2 linked regions of the Variovorax paradoxus genome follow. The protein of the gene in region 2 binds, or shares a complex with, the protein of the main gene of each other region. Links are inferred from orthologs where the notes say so. Each region holds a gene or a part of one and is shown on either strand. Other genes may lie near its edges.

Region 1 (2,995 bases), 860 kb from region 2 along the record:
AGCAGGCTCTTGCCCTCGGCACGCACCTTGGCCGCCGCACCCGCATCGACGGTGACCGCACCGCGCAGTTGCAGGTGGTCCGCCATCCAGCGCTTGCGCGCCTGGTGCTTGGCCGTCTGCGCCACCAGCAGCGTGCCAATGGATTCGCCGCGCGTCAGGCGCAGCAAAGCGTCGGTCTCGCGCCCCCAGGCGATCACGGTGGAGGCGCCCGAGCCGGCCGCGCGCTTGGCCGCGAGGATCTTGGTGATCATGCCGCCGCGGCCGAGGCTGGAGCCCGCCCCGCCCGCCATGGCTTCGAGCGCCGGATCGCCGGCCGCCGCCTCGTGCACGAATTTCGCGTCCGGATCCTTGCGCGGGTCGGCCGTGTAGAGGCCTTTCTGGTCCGTGAGGATGACCAGTGCGTCGGCTTCGACCAGGTTGGCCACCAGCGCGCCCAGCGTGTCGTTGTCGCCGAACTTGATCTCGTCGTTGACGACGGTGTCGTTCTCGTTGATGACCGGCACCACGCCCAGCCTGAGCAGCGTGACGAGGGTCGAGCGCGCGTTGAGATAACGCTCGCGGTCGGCCAGGTCGGCATGGGTGAGCAGCACCTGGGCACTGCCGATCTGGTTCTCGCGCAGCTTGGTCTCGTACATCTGGGCCAGGCCCATCTGCCCGACGGCCGCGGCGGCCTGGAGTTCGTGCACCTCGTGCGGCCGCGTGCGCCAGCCCAGGCGCTTCATGCCTTCGGCGATGGCGCCGCTGGACACCATGACCACCTCGCGCCCGTCGCGCACCAGCACCGCCAGTTGCCGGCACCATTCGCCGATGGCAGCCTCGTCGAGGCCGCGCCCCTCGTTGGTCACGAGGCTGGAGCCCACCTTGACGACGATACGGCGGGCATCCCGCAAGGCAGTGGATCCGGAGTTCGAGGTCATGGAAGGGTGCGACGGTCGTGAATGCTGCGTGGGGAGTCGGGATTCAGGAGGATGGATCGGGCGGCAGCTCGACAAAGCGCGGATCGACCTCGACCGGCACCTGCTCCGCCGCATGCTGCGCCTTGACCTGCTGGTACACCGCCTGCACCAGGTGCTCGCAGCCTTCGCGCGTGAGCGCGGAGATTTCGAACACCGGGCCCTTGAAGCGCAGGCGCTTGACGAAATCCTTCACGAGCGCAGCGCGCTCGTCCGCGGGCACCATGTCGAGCTTGTTCAGCACCAGCCAGCGCGGCTTTTCGTAGAGCGCGGCGTCGTACTTCTTCAGTTCGCCGACGATGGCCTTTGCTTGGGCAACCGGATCGACGGCGTCGTCGAACGGCGCCATGTCGATCACATGCAGCAGCAGCCGCGTGCGCTGCAGGTGGCGCAGGAAGAGGTGGCCGAGGCCCGCGCCTTCGGATGCGCCCTCGATCAGGCCCGGCAGGTCGGCCACCACGAAGCTCTGCTCCGGGCCGACGCGCACGACACCGAGGTTCGGGTGCAGCGTGGTGAAGGGATAGTCGGCGATGCGCGGCCGCGCGTTCGAGATGGCGCTGATCAAGGTCGACTTGCCCGCATTCGGCATACCCAGCAGGCCGACATCGGCCAGCACCTTGAGTTCGAGCTTGAGGCTCTTCTTCTCGCCGGGCCAGCCCGGGGTCTTCTGGCGCGGGGCACGGTTGATGGCGCTCTTGAAGCGCATGTTGCCGAAGCCGCCGTCGCCACCCTTGGCAATGGTGACGACCTCGCCTTCCGTCAGCATCTCGTACAGCACTTCACCGGTCTCGGCGTCGCTGATGATGGTGCCGACGGGCATCTTGAGCAGGATGTCGTCACCCGCGGCGCCGAACATGTCGGAGCCCATGCCGTGCTCGCCGCGCCTGGCCTCGTGGCGGCGCGAGTAGCGGAAGTCGACCAGGGTGTTGAGATTGGAATCGGCCACCGCGTAGACGTGGCCGCCGCGGCCGCCGTCGCCGCCATTGGGGCCGCCGAATTCCTTGTATTTTTCATGACGGAACGACACGCAGCCGTTGCCGCCATCGCCTGCGGCGATGTCGATGAAGGCTTCGTCGACGAACTTCATGGGGTATCCAGTGTACAAATGAAGAAGCCCCGACCAAGCGGGGCTTCGAGCTGATCGAAGTGACTTGCGCTTATGCCGCGGGAGTCACGTTGACCAGGTGCTTGTTCAGCGCGCCCTTCACACCGAACGACACATGGCCGTCAACCAGTGCAAACAGCGTGTGGTCCTTGCCCACGCCGACGTTCACGCCGGGGTGGAACCGAGTGCCGCGCTGGCGCACGATGATCGAGCCTGCGCTGATCAGTTCGCCGCCGAAGGCCTTCACACCGAGCATCTTGGGCTTGGAATCGCGCCCGTTTCGCGTTGAGCCGCCGCCTTTTTTCTGTGCCATGGAATCTGCTCCTTAGCCAGCGATCGCGCCGATTTGCAGTTCGGTGAACTGCTGGCGATGGCCTTGACGTTTCTGATAGTGCTTGCGACGGCGCATCTTGAAGATGCCGACCTTGTCGTGCTTGCCGTGCGACAGTACCGTGACTGTCACCGTTGCGCCGGACACCAGGGGCGTACCGATCTTGATTTCACTGCCGTTGCCGACTGCGAGAACCTGATCGATCACGATTTCCTGGCCTACATCCGCAGCAATCTGTTCTACTTTAATTTTTTCGCCGGAAGCAACGCGATACTGCTTGCCGCCGGTTTTTATGACCGCGTACATGTGAACCTCTTGGGGAATATGAGCTCCACGGCGAATTCCGCAGAGCCCTAGATTCTAGCACGGTTTGCACGCGCTAACATGGTTTGAGCCGAAGGGCCGCCGGGCCGGTGTGCGCTCCTCCCTATAATCTGCGCCTTCCGGCCTCGTGCCGCTGTCACTTTCGCATTCAGACGCGCCGCGCGCAAACGCCTTGCCAGTTCACGCCGCCGATACCTCCCCCACCGCCACCGTGCTGGATTTGATCGCCGGCGACATGGTCGAAGTCGACCGTGTGATCGCGCAGCGCCTCGACACGGGCGT
Region 2 (12,393 bases):
AGACCCAGGAACTGGTCGGCGACAGCAATGAGGGAAAGGATGGCCGCGTCAAGGCCATCCGCTTCAAGGACGGCACCGAAGTGCCCGCCGACCTGGTCGTCATGGCTGTCGGCATCCGCCCCAACACCGAGCTGGCCGAGAAGATGCGCCTGCACTGCCAGCGCGGCATCGTCGTCACCGACACCCTGCAGACCGTGACCGATGCGCGCATCTACTCGGTGGGCGAATGCGCGGCCCACCGCGGCATCGCCTACGGGCTGGTCGCCCCCCTGTTCGAGCAGGCCAAGGTCGCGGCCAACCACCTGGCCCAGTTCGGCATCGGGCGCTACCTCGGGTCGCTCACCTCCACCAAGCTCAAGGTCACGGGCATCGACCTGTTCAGCGCCGGTGAGTTCATGGGCGGCGAGGGCACCGAGGAGATCGTCATGAGCGACCCCTTCGGCGGGGTCTACAAGAAACTGGTCATCAAGGACGACAAGCTGGTGGGCGCCTGCCTGTACGGCGACACGGTGGACGGCAGCTGGTACTTCAAGCTCTTGCGCGACGGGCGCAGCGTGGGCGACATCCGCGACAAGCTGATGTTCGGCGAATCCAACATCGGCGACACCGGCCACGAGGGCCACAGCAAGGCCGCCAGCATGCCCGACGAGGCCGAGGTGTGCGGCTGCAACGGCGTGACCAAGGGCACCATCTGCAAGGCCATCAAGGACAAGGGCCTGTTCACGCTGGACGAGGTCAAGAAGCACACCAAGGCCAGCGCCAGCTGCGGCTCGTGCACCGGGCTGGTGGAGCAGATCCTGATGTTCACCGCCGGCGGCGACTACTCGGCCACGCCCAAGAAGAAGGCCGTGTGCGGCTGCACCGACGCCAACCACCAGGACGTGCGCGACGCGATCCGGCGCGAGCACTACCTCACGCACGACGAGGTCTACCGCAACCTGGGCTGGCGCACGCCCAACGGCTGCGCCACCTGCCGCCCGGCGGTCAACTACTACCTGATCAGCACCTGGCCCAAGGAGGCCAAGGACGATCCGCAGAGCCGCTTCATCAACGAGCGCAGCCACGCCAACATCCAGAAGGACGGCACCTATTCCGTCATTCCGCGCATGTGGGGCGGCCACACCACGCCCGACGAGCTGCGGCGCATCGCGGACGCGGCCGACAAGTACCAGATCCCGACCGTCAAGGTCACGGGCGGCCAGCGCATCGACCTCCTGGGGGTGAAGAAGGAGGACCTGGAAGGCGTCTGGAAGGACATCGGCATGCCCTCGGGCTTTGCCTACGCCAAGAGCCTGCGCACGGTCAAGACCTGCGTGGGCAGCGAATGGTGCCGCTTCGGCACGCAGGACTCCACCCAGATGGGCAAGGACCTGGAGCGGGCGCTGTGGGCGATGTACTCGCCGCACAAGGTCAAGCTGGCGGTCTCGGGGTGCCCGCGCAACTGCGCCGAGGCCGGGATCAAGGACGTGGGCGTGATCGGGGTCGACTCGGGCTGGGAGCTGTACGTGGGCGGCAACGGCGGCATCAAGACCGAGGTGGCGCAGTTCCTGGTGAAGGTGAAGACGGCCGCCGAGGTGATGGAGTTCACCGGCGCCTTCCTGCAGCTGTACCGCGAGGAAGGCTGGTACCTGGAGCGCACGGTGCACTACATCGGGCGGGTGGGGCTGGATTATGTGAAGAAGAAGATCCTGGAGGACGCGGAAGGCCGCAAGGCGCTGTGGGAGCGGCTGCAGTTCGCCCTCGATGGCGAGCCCGATCCGTGGTTCGAATCGAGCCAGGCGCAGGTGGATGTGCGGCAGTTCACGCCGGTGGCGGTGGTGGACGACGTGGCGGACAAGGCCACGCAGGCCGCGTGAAGGACAAGGAGCAACAAGCCATGAGCAACGACAACAACAATCACGACACCAGCAACCACGGCACCAGCAGCGAATGGAAGGTGATCTGCCGCGTCGAGGACATCCCGGTGCTGGGCGCCCGCCGCGTGGCGCGCCCGGTGGGCGTGAACGTGGCGGTGTTCCGCAATGCCGAGGACCAGGTCTTTGCACTGCTGGACCGCTGCCCGCACAAGGGCGGGCCCTTGAGCCAGGGCATCGTGTTCGGCACCAGCGTGGCCTGCCCGCTGCACAACTGGGCCATCGGGCTCGATGACGGGTGTGCGAAGTCGCCCGACGAGGGGTGCACGCCGCGGTTTGCGGTGAAGGTCGAAGATGGCCAGGTCATGATGAGCGTGCTCGAACTGAAAACGCATGCGCTCGATCTGGCGCCGCCGCGCGCCGGCCCCGGCGCCGCAACGGCCGGCAAGCTGGGCGACGAGACCTTCGACGTGCAGGCGCCGCACAGCAGCTAGGCGCGAAACCAAGGCACCCCCCATGGAAGAAACTCGCTCCACCTGCCCCTACTGCGGCGTGGGCTGCGGTGTGATCATCGAATCCGATGGCGCGCAGATCACCGGCGTGCGCGGCGACCCCGATCATCCCGCCAACTTCGGGCGCCTGTGCACCAAGGGCTCGACGCTGCATCTCACGGCGACGGCCACGGTCACGCGCCAGACGCGGCTGCTGCAACCGATGCGGCGCGCCGAGCGCGGCGCCGCGCCCGAAGCCATCGGCTGGAACGGCGCGCTCGACATGGCGACCGACAAGTTCGCCCAGGTCATCCGCGACCATGGCCCCGATGCCGTGGGCTTCTACGTCTCGGGCCAGCTGCTCACCGAGGACTACTACGTCTTCAACAAGCTCGCCAAGGGGTTGATCGGCACCAACAACATCGACACCAACTCCCGCCTGTGCATGAGCAGCGCGGTGGCCGGCTACAAGCAGACGCTGGGCGCCGACGCGCCGCCGGCCTGCTATGACGACCTGAAGCACGCCAGCTGCCTCTTCATCGTCGGTAGCAACGCGGCCTGGGCGCACCCGATCCTGTTTCGCCGCATCGAGGACGCGAAGGCCGCGAACCCCGATCTGAAGATCATCGTGGCCGATCCGCGCCGCACCGACACGGTCGAAATTGCCGACCTGTTCCTGCCGATCCAGCCCGGCACCGACGTCATGCTGTTCAACGGCATGCTGCACCTGATGCTGTGGGAAGGCTGGACCGACAACGGCTACATCGCGGCCCACACCAGCGGCTTCGATGCGCTGAAGACCACGGTGCGCGAATGCACGCCCGACAAGGTGGCGCAGATCTGCGGCATCTCGAAGGACGACCTGCTCGCCGCGGCGCGCCTGTTCGCCACCTCGCCCGCCACGCTGAGCCTCTATTGCCAGGGCCTCAACCAGTCGTCCAGCGGCACCGCGAAGAATGCGGCGCTGATCAACCTGCACCTTGCGACCGGCCAGATCGGCAAGCCCGGCGCCGGCCCGTTCTCGCTCACGGGCCAGCCCAATGCGATGGGCGGGCGCGAAGTGGGCGGCCTGGCCAATCTGCTGAGCGCGCACCGCGACCTGGCCAATCCCGCGCACCGGGCCGAAGTGGCGGCGCTATGGAACGTGCCCTCGGTACCCGAAAAGCCCGGCAAGACCGCAGTCGAGATGTTCCAGGCCGCGGCCGACGGCGAGATCCGCGCGCTGTGGATCGCGTGCACCAACCCGGCCCAGTCGATGCCCGACCAGGCCACCGTGCGCCGCGCCCTCGAGCGCGCCGAATTCGTGGTGGTGCAGGAAGCCTTTTCGACCACCGCCACCTGCGCCTTCGCCGACCTGCTGCTGCCCGCCACCACCTGGGGCGAGAAGGAAGGCACCGTGACCAACAGCGAGCGCCGCATCTCGCGCGTGCGGCCTGCCGTGCCGGCGCCCGGCGAGGCGCGGCACGACTGGTCGATCGCGGTCGACTTCGCGCGCCGGCTCGAACAGCGGCTCGGCCGCGCCGACACGCTGTTTCCGTACGACTCCGCCGAACGGGTGTGGAACGAGCACCGCGAATCCACGCGCGGGCGCGACCTCGACATCACCGGCATGAGCTACGCGATGCTCGACACCGCGGGCCCGCAGCAATGGCCGCTGAAGGAAGGCGAGGCCACCGGCCGCGTGCGTCTCTACGAAGACGGCATCTTCCCCACACCGGACGGCCGCGCACGCTTCGTCGACACGGTCTACAAGCCAGTGGCCGAGGCGCGCGAGGCGCGCTATCCGTTCTCGCTCAACACCGGCCGCCTGCGCGACCAGTGGCATGGCATGAGCCGCACCGGCACGGTCGGCCGGCTGTTCGGCCACGTGGCCGAGCCGGTGGTGCAGATGAACGCGCAGGACATGGCGCGCCGCCTGCTGAAGGACGGCGACCTGGTGCACCTCACTTCCAAGCGCGGCTCCATCCTGCTGCCCGCGCAGGCGAGCGCCGAGATCGGCCTGAGCCAGGCTTTCGTCGCCATGCACTGGGGCGAGGAATACCTGAGCGGCTGCTCCTCGACCGGCACGCCCCTGGCCGGCATCAACGCGTTGACCTCCCCGGCCTACTGCCCCAGCTCGAAGCAGCCCGAACTCAAGCACACGCCGGTCAAGATTCTCAAGGCCGAGCTGCCGTGGGCGCTTCTGGCGATGGCCTGGCTGCCGCCCGATGCCGCGCTGGCCGCGCACCAGGCGCTCAAGCCGATGATGGCGATGTTTCCGTTTGCCACCTGCGTGCCGTTCTCGGGCAACACGCCGGGCGAGGAACGCAGCGGCATCCTGTTCCGCGCCGCCGCGCATGACGCGCCGGACGACGAAACCATCGATCGCATCGAAGGCCTGCTCGGCCTGCGCGGCAGCGATGCCCTGCGCTACATCGACCGCCGGCGCGGCCAGCGCCGCGTGGCGCGGCTGGTGCGGCGCGCCGACGGCAACGCCGGCCTCGAAGCCTTTCTGCTGGGCGGCGATACCAGCGCCGAAGCCTGGATCGGCACCCTGCTGCGCGAGGAAATCCCGGCGCAGATCTACGGCCGGCTGCTGCTGTCGCCCGGCGCGCGCGCGCCGGTGGCGGTGCAGTCGCGCGGACATCCGGTCTGCACCTGCTTCAACGTGACCGACCTGGCGATCCAGGCCGAACTGGGCCGCTGCACCGGCACGCCGGACGAGCGCCTGGCTGCGCTGCAGGGCGCGCTGAAATGCGGCACCAACTGCGGCTCCTGCCTGCCCGAGCTCAAGCGCATGGTGCGCGCGACGCCCGCCGAGACCGTGGCGGAGGGTGCATAAGCCGACTTGCATTCCGGCATAAGCATTGCGGGACAATCGGCGCACCCATGGGAATCAGCCAATACATCAAGGAAATCGGCCGCGGCGCGCGAGGCGCCAAGCCGCTCACGCGCGAGCAGGCCACAGACCTGTTCGGCCAGGTGCTGGACGGCACTGTCACCGACCTGGAGATCGGCGGCTTTTGCCTTGCCATGCGCATCAAGGGCGAAACGCCCGAGGAGATGGCGGGTTTTCTCGATGCCACGCACGCCAGGCTCAACCTCCTGCCCGCCGCCGACCGCCCGCTCGTCGTGCTGCCGAGCTACAACGGCGCGCGCAAGCTGCCGGTGCTCACGCCGCTACTGGCGCTGCTGCTGGCCCGCGAAGGCCTGCCGGTGCTGGTGCACGGCAGCGCCACTGAAACATCGCGCGTGCTCGCATCGAACGTGCTGGAAGCGCTCGACGTGCCGGCGCTGTCGGCCATCCGAAAAATCCCGTCCGGCGAGGTGGGCTTTGCGCCGACCGAGCTGCTCAACCCCGCGCTCAAGCGGCTGCTCGACGTGCGCCGCGTGGTGGGCCTGCGCAACCCCGGCCACAGCGTGGTCAAGCTGATGCAGCCGACCACCGGCCCCTGCGTGATCGTGGCTAGCTACACGCATCCGGAATACGCGCGCACCATGGGCGAAACCTTCGAGCTCATGGGCATGACCGCCCTGCTCTCGCGCGGCCTCGAGGGCGAAGTGGTGTCCGACCCGCGCCGCACCGCACAGATCGACGGCTTCGTGCGCGGCGTGCGCAGCGAGTTGCAGGCCCAGGAAAGCGGCACGGCGAGCGAGGTGCCGGGCCTGCCGAAAGAAATCGACGTCGCGACCACGGCCGAGTACACGCGGCGCGTATTGGATGGCGAGCTTCCCGTGCCTGAAGCCATCGCCACGCAGGTGAGGCACATCACGCAACTGGCATCCCACGCATGACCAAAGCCACTTCTCCATCCGCCGCCGGAAGCTGCACGCTGGTGGGCGCCGGCCCCGGCGACCCCGAACTGCTCACCATCAAGGCCGTCAAGGCGATTCAGGCCGCGACCGTGCTGCTGGTGGACGACCTCGTGAGCGAGAGCATCCTGGCCTCTTATGCGCGGCCCGGTGCGCGCATCGTGCACGTGGGCAAGCGCGGCGGCTGCAAGAGCACGCCCCAGGCTTTCATCGAACGGCTCATGATCACCGCGGTGCATGAAGGCGAAACCGTGGTCCGGCTCAAGGGCGGCGACCCCTTCATCTTCGGCCGCGGCGGCGAAGAGGTCGAGCACCTGCGCGAAGCCGGCATCGAATGCACGGTGGTCAACGGCATCACCGCCGGGCTTGCGGCCGTCACCTCGCTGGGCGTGCCGCTCACCCACCGCGACCACGCGCAGGGCGTGGTGTTCGTCACCGGCCATGCCAAGACCGGCGCCGGCGCGGCCGAAGACCCGACCGACTGGCGCGCCCTGGCCGCCACCGCGCACAGCGCGCGGCTCACGCTCGTGATCTACATGGGCGTGGCGGGCGCGGGCCACATCGAACGCGAGCTGCTGCACGGCCTGCCCGGCGACACGCCGGTGGCCGTGGTGCAGCATGCAAGCCTTCCGCAGCAGCGCCAGCTCGCGACCACGCTCGACAAGCTCCAGGCCGGCATTGCCGAAGCCGGCATCGCGAGCCCCGCGGTGATCGTGGTGGGCGACGTACTGCGCGGACTCGCCGCAGCGGCGCTGCCGGCGGACGCGAACCTCTTCGGCACCTAGGCTTCCAAGACTCGGCGAAGGCCGCCGGGCATCGCCACCCGAGGCCTTGCAACCTTGGCCACCAACGTGGCATGGAGCGTGCTTAACGCCAGCATGCCCGTCTTCCGATCATTTCCCGCGCCCGGCGCCCGTCGATGACCGCCGCCATCGCGCCCCCGCCCGCCGCCATCGAAGTCGTTGCGCTCAGCAAGCGCTACGCCGCGGGCACGCCCGCCGCCGTCGACCAGATCGACCTGCGCATCGCGAGCGGCAGCTATTGCTGCCTGCTGGGCCCCTCGGGCTGCGGCAAGAGCACCACGCTGCGCATGATCGCGGGCCACGAGTCGGTCACCAGCGGCGACATCCTGCTGGACAACCGCAACATCACGAACCTGCCCGCGGCCGCGCGCGGCACCGCGATGATGTTCCAGAGCTTCGCGCTGTTCCCGCACCTGTCGGCGACGGACAACGTGGCCTTCAGCCTCAAGATGAAGGGAATCGGAAAGGCCGAGCGCCAGAAGCGCGCCCGCGACCTGCTGGAGCGCGTGGCGATGGGCCACCTGGCCGCGCGCAAGCCCGGCGAGCTCTCCGGCGGCCAGCAGCAGCGCGTGGCGCTGGCGCGCGCACTCATCACCGAGCCGCGCGTGCTGCTGCTCGACGAGCCGCTGTCGGCGCTCGACCCGTTCCTGCGCATCCAGATGCGCGCCGAGCTGCGACGCTGGCAGAAGGAGCTGGGGCTGACCTTCGTGCACGTCACGCACTCGCAGGAAGAAGCGATGGCACTGGCCGACACCATGGTGGTCATGAACCACGGCGTGATCGAGCAGGTCGGCTCGCCGCACCAGGTCTACAACCATCCGGCGAGCGAGTTCGTGGCGCGCTTCATGGGCGGCCACAACGTGTTCGACACGCCCGCCGGCCCCGTCGCCGTGCGCAACGACCACATGAAGATCGCCCGTGGCGATGCGAGCGGCGGCCTGGCCGCCACGGTCACCGACGTCGAGTACCAGGGCACCTATGTGCTGCTCGGCCTTGTGCTGCAGGACGCCGCGCCCGGCCGCGGCAGCGTCTCGGTGCTGCTGGGCGAGGCCGCCTTTCTGGCGAGCCCCCATGCGCCGGGCGATGCGGTGCGCCTGTCCTGGGCCGAGGCCGATGCGCGCGCGCTCGGCCCCGGCGCGAAGCCGCCCGCCGAGCGGGCGCCGGCACCGGTCGACAACGGCAGCAGCCGCCTCGCGCGCGACGACCTGGCCGCACTCGCGAGCATGCCGCTGTGAGCGCGCGGCCGTTCATGCACTGCCTGCATTTCCGTTTGTTTTTTTCCACGTTCCTTTCCCTGCCTTTTTCCACGGAGACTCTTCCATGACCGACCCCATCGACTCGTCCGCCGGCCTCCAGCGTCGCACCCTGCTGCAAGGCACCGCCGGCATCCTGGCCACGGGCATCGCGCCCTTCGTGCATGCGCAGGAAAAGATCGTGCTGCGCTACCTGGGCACCGCGGTGAACCAGGACAAGGCCATCGCCGAGAAGTTCAAGGCCGACACCGGCATCGAGATCCAGTACGTGGCCGTGACCACCGACGACGTGACCAAGCGCGCCGTCACCGCGCCCAACAGCTTCGACCTGATCGACACCGAGTTCTTCTCGCTCAAGAAGATCGTGCCCACCGGCAACCTCAAGGGCATCGACACCCGGAAGATCAAGAACGCCGACAAGATCACCACGCTCTTCACCAAGGGCGAAGTCGCCGGCAAGGCGGTGGGCGACCAGGGCACCGCGCCCAAGAAGGTGATCTATCTCGAGGGCGAGAAGAGCAAGAAGTTCGCGACCACGCCGACACAGTTCATGTCGCTCATTCCGACGGTCTACAACGCCGACACGCTGGGCATCCGCCCCGACCTGATCAAGCGGCCCATCGGCTCGTGGGCCGAACTGCTGAACCCCGAGTTCAAGGGCAAGGCGGCGATCCTGAACATTCCGTCGATCGGCATCATGGACGCCGCGATGGTGGTGGAGGCCAAGGGCATCCACAAGTACGCCGACAAGGGCAACATGACCAAGGCCGAGATCGACCTCACGATCAAGACCCTGATCGAGGCCAAGAAGGCCGGCCAGTTCCGCGCGCTGTGGAAGGACTTCAACGAGTCGGTCAACCTGATGGCCTCGGGCGAAGTGGTGATCCAGTCGATGTGGTCGCCGGCCGTGACGGCCGTGCGCACCAAGGGCATCGCCTGCAACTTCCAGCCCCTGAAGGAAGGCTACCGCGCCTGGGCCGCCGGCTTCGGCCTGCCGGCCACGCTGTCGGGCAAGAAGCTCGACGGCGCCTACGAATTCATCAACTGGTTCCTCGACGGCTGGGCCGGCGCCTACCTGAACCGCCAGGGCTACTACAGCGCAGTGCTCGACACCGCCAAGGCCAAGATGGAAGCCTACGAATGGGCCTACTGGATGGAAGGCAAGCCCGCCTCGCAGGACATCAAGAGCCCGAACGGCGACCTGCTGGCCAAGGCCGGCGCGGTGCGCGACGGCGGCAGCTACGAGCAGCGCATGGGCGGCATCGCCTGCTGGAACGCGGTGATGGACGAGAACGAGTACATGGTGAAGAAATGGAACGAGTTCGTCGCAGCTTGAACATGCGAGCCCCTTTCGTGAAACACCGCGGAACCGGCTTTGCCGGGCCGCTGGTGTTGCCCCCGGTAGGGGGTTGGCGTAGCGACACGAAGTGCGCGAAGACTGGGGGCGAGCTTTGACGGTCAAGGCTTGGTGGCAGGCAGCGCCGTTCGCGCTGGTGTTCCTGTTGTTCTTTTTGGTTCCGCTGGCGCTGGTCGCAATGGTCAGCCTGTGGAACTTCAACGAGTACGAGCTGATCCCGGCGGTCACGCTGCGCAACTACCAGAGCCTGTTCGAGGGCTGCTCGCAGCTCACCGACAACGGCGACCTGTGCGTCACGCTCAACACCTACCTGAGCACCTTCAAGTTCTGCCTGCTGGTGTGGGGCATCACGCTGCTGGTCGGTTTTTCGGTGGCCTACTTTCTGGCGTTTCACGTGCGCTCGCCGGGCATGCAGACGGCGCTGTTCGTGCTGTGCACGGTGCCCTTCTGGACCTCCAACGTGATCCGCATGATCTCGTGGGTGCCGCTCCTGGGCCGCAACGGGCTGGTCAACCAGGCGCTGATGGGCCTGGGCGCCGTCGACCAGCCGGTCGAGTGGCTGCTGTTCTCCAATTTCTCAGTGGTGCTCGCCTTCGTGCACCTCTACACGATGTTCATGATCGTGCCGATCTTCAACAGCATGATGCGCATCGACCGCTCGCTGCTCGAAGCCGCCAGCGACGCGGGCGCCTCGGGCTGGCAGACGCTCTGGAACGTGGTGGTGCCGCTGTCGCGCACCGGCATTCTGATCGGCTCGATCTTCGTCATCACCATCGTGATGGGCGACTTCGTCACCATCGGCGTGATGGGCGGCCAGCAGATCGCATCGATCGGCAAGATCATCCAGGTGCAGACCTCGTACCTGCAATTTCCGCTGGCCGCGGCCAACGCGATGATCCTGCTGGCGGTGGTGCTGATGATCATCTGGGGTCTCACGCAGCTGGTCGATATTCGCAAGGAGCTCTGAGATGGGACCTTGTTTTTCTGTTTGTCGTCGCGTTGTGTTTGGGCGCAGTTGTTCAGGGCGCGCTCCCGCCGACGGGGTACCTTGCTCCGCGAATGTCCTCCGGCCTGCGGCCTCCCCCTTGATTTCGCTGCGCAAGGCACCCCATCGACGGGAGCGTTGGACAGAGCGGTCGTTGATCAGCTGTACACCAAGAGCGTGCCCTGGTGCACAGGGCATCGGGTGCTCCCCGCAGCGAAATCAAGGAGGAGGCCGCAGGCCGGGGGACATTCGCGGAGGAGAGTACCCGGTGTCCTGTGCACACGCCCTGAAGGAAGAAGACAAATGAGCCAACGCATCGGCGAACAACGCAGCCCCGGCTTCTGGCCCCTGGCCACGGTATTCGCCCTGTTCGTGCTGTTCCTCTATGGCCCGATGATCACGATCTTCATCCTGAGCTTCCAGGGCCCGGAGGGCGGATTGACCTTTCCGCTGCGCGGCGTCTCGCTGCACTGGTTCCACAAGCTGGCCGAGGGCCTGGGCACCGTCGACATCGGCGCGGCGTTCAGGCGCTCGCTGGCGCTGGGCGCGGTGGTGATGGGCTTCACCGTGGTGCTGTCGGTGCTGGCCGGCCTCGCGTTCCGCAAGAAGCTCAAGGGCAGCAACGCCCTGTTCTTCGTGACCGTGGCGAGCCTCATCATGCCGTCGATCATCATTTCGCTCGGCATCGGCCTGCAGTTCCGGCTGCTCGACACCGGCATCAAGAGCGTGCTGACGGCAGTCGACGCCACTGCGCTGCTCGAAGGCTACGGCACCGCGCTCGGCCTGTTCAGTTCCGCGCTCGGCGCGCACCTGACCTGGACCCTGCCGTTCGGCCTGCTCATCATGTTCGCGGTGTTCAATCGCTTCAACCCGGCCTACGAGGAAGCCGCGCGCGACCTCGGCGCCACGCCTTGGCAGGCCTTCCGCTTCGTGGTGCTGCCGCTGATCGGCCCGTCGATCGTGGGCATCGGCATGTTCGGCTTCACCCTGTCGTGGGACGAGATCGCCCGCACCTCGCAAGCCATCGGTGACGTCAACACGCTGCCGCTCGAACTGCAGGGCCTGACCTCGACCGTCACGACGCCTTCCATCTATGCGCTGGGCACGGTGACCACCGTTGTTTCGCTGCTGGTCATGGCCATGGCGCTGGGCACGGCCGCGCTGCTGCGCCGGCGCGCCATGCGGCCGCGCTGACACCAAAGCTGGCGGCACGCCTAGGACTTTTGGTCGATGCGGGCGTTTTCCTGCGGCCGCCTAAAATCGCGCTCCAACAAAAGCGCAAGCGAGAGAGAGAGGCGGACATGCTCGACAAACTGAACGACTTCACGGGCAGCCACGGCCAGCTGCAGCGCGGCCGCGGCCTCGTCACCGGAACCATTGCCCTGAGCCTGGGCATCCTGTGCTTCCTCGGCGTGCTGGCCTTCCACTTTCCGCAGTACCTCACCACGCCCGAGCTGCGCAAGAGCTACAACGTCGACGTGATGCGCTTCATCCTGCTGGCGGCCATGGTCGTCTCGGGCGGGCTGGCGCTGGTGAACATCATCTTCAACCGGTCGCGCTGGCTCTCTTCGGCCGCCTTCCTGCTGGTGGCCGCAGCCGCGCTGCTGGGCGGGCACAAGGTGCCGGTGAACGACTTTGCCGACAACACGCCCTACATCGGCCTGGACTGGTTCATCCTGGACCTGCTGGGCTCCTCGCTGATCTTCATCTTCATCGAGAAGCTGTTCGCGCTGCGCAAGGACCAGCCGGTGTTCCGCGAGGAATGGCAGACCGACTTCCACCATTTCGTGGTCAACCACATGATCGTGGGCTTCGTGCTGCTGGCCACCAACCTGATGGTGCACAAGTTCTTCGGCTGG

Evidence for each region.
Region 1: the proteins of ybiB (region 2) and cgtA are in contact, whole or in part, in a crystal structure (PDB 8BFT), measured with the Escherichia coli proteins. The link is inferred for Variovorax paradoxus from one-to-one orthologs.

Annotation. Positions count from the first base shown.
Region 1 is NZ_JAUSXL010000002.1:3,002,802-3,005,796, reverse strand. It holds cgtA (Obg family GTPase CgtA), read right to left. Parts: upstream 2,041-2,995; coding sequence 961-2,040; downstream 1-960. Other genes in the region: QFZ47_RS17785 (polyprenyl synthetase family protein), read left to right, coding at 2,886-2,995; rplU (50S ribosomal protein L21), read right to left, coding at 2,384-2,695; rpmA (50S ribosomal protein L27), read right to left, coding at 2,111-2,371; proB (glutamate 5-kinase), read right to left, coding at 1-917. UniProt on the Escherichia coli protein: An essential GTPase which binds GTP, GDP and possibly (p)ppGpp with moderate affinity, with high nucleotide exchange rates and a fairly low GTP hydrolysis rate.
Region 2 is NZ_JAUSXL010000002.1:3,859,744-3,872,136, reverse strand. The notes cover bases 4,368-7,165. They hold ybiB (DNA-binding protein YbiB), read left to right. Parts: upstream 4,368-5,212; coding sequence 5,213-6,118; downstream 6,119-7,165. Other genes in these bases: QFZ47_RS21870 (ABC transporter ATP-binding protein), read left to right, coding at 7,056-7,165; cobA (uroporphyrinogen-III C-methyltransferase), read left to right, coding at 6,115-6,921; QFZ47_RS21885 (nitrate reductase), read left to right, coding at 4,368-5,165. Outside these bases: nitrite reductase large subunit NirB, read left to right, coding at 1-1,856; nitrite reductase small subunit NirD, read left to right, coding at 1,877-2,347; more of QFZ47_RS21885, read left to right, coding at 2,370-4,367; more of QFZ47_RS21870, read left to right, coding at 7,166-8,174; QFZ47_RS21865 (ABC transporter substrate-binding protein), read left to right, coding at 8,260-9,528; QFZ47_RS21860 (ABC transporter permease), read left to right, coding at 9,644-10,516; QFZ47_RS21855 (ABC transporter permease), read left to right, coding at 10,838-11,728; QFZ47_RS21850 (sterol desaturase family protein), read left to right, coding at 11,836-12,393.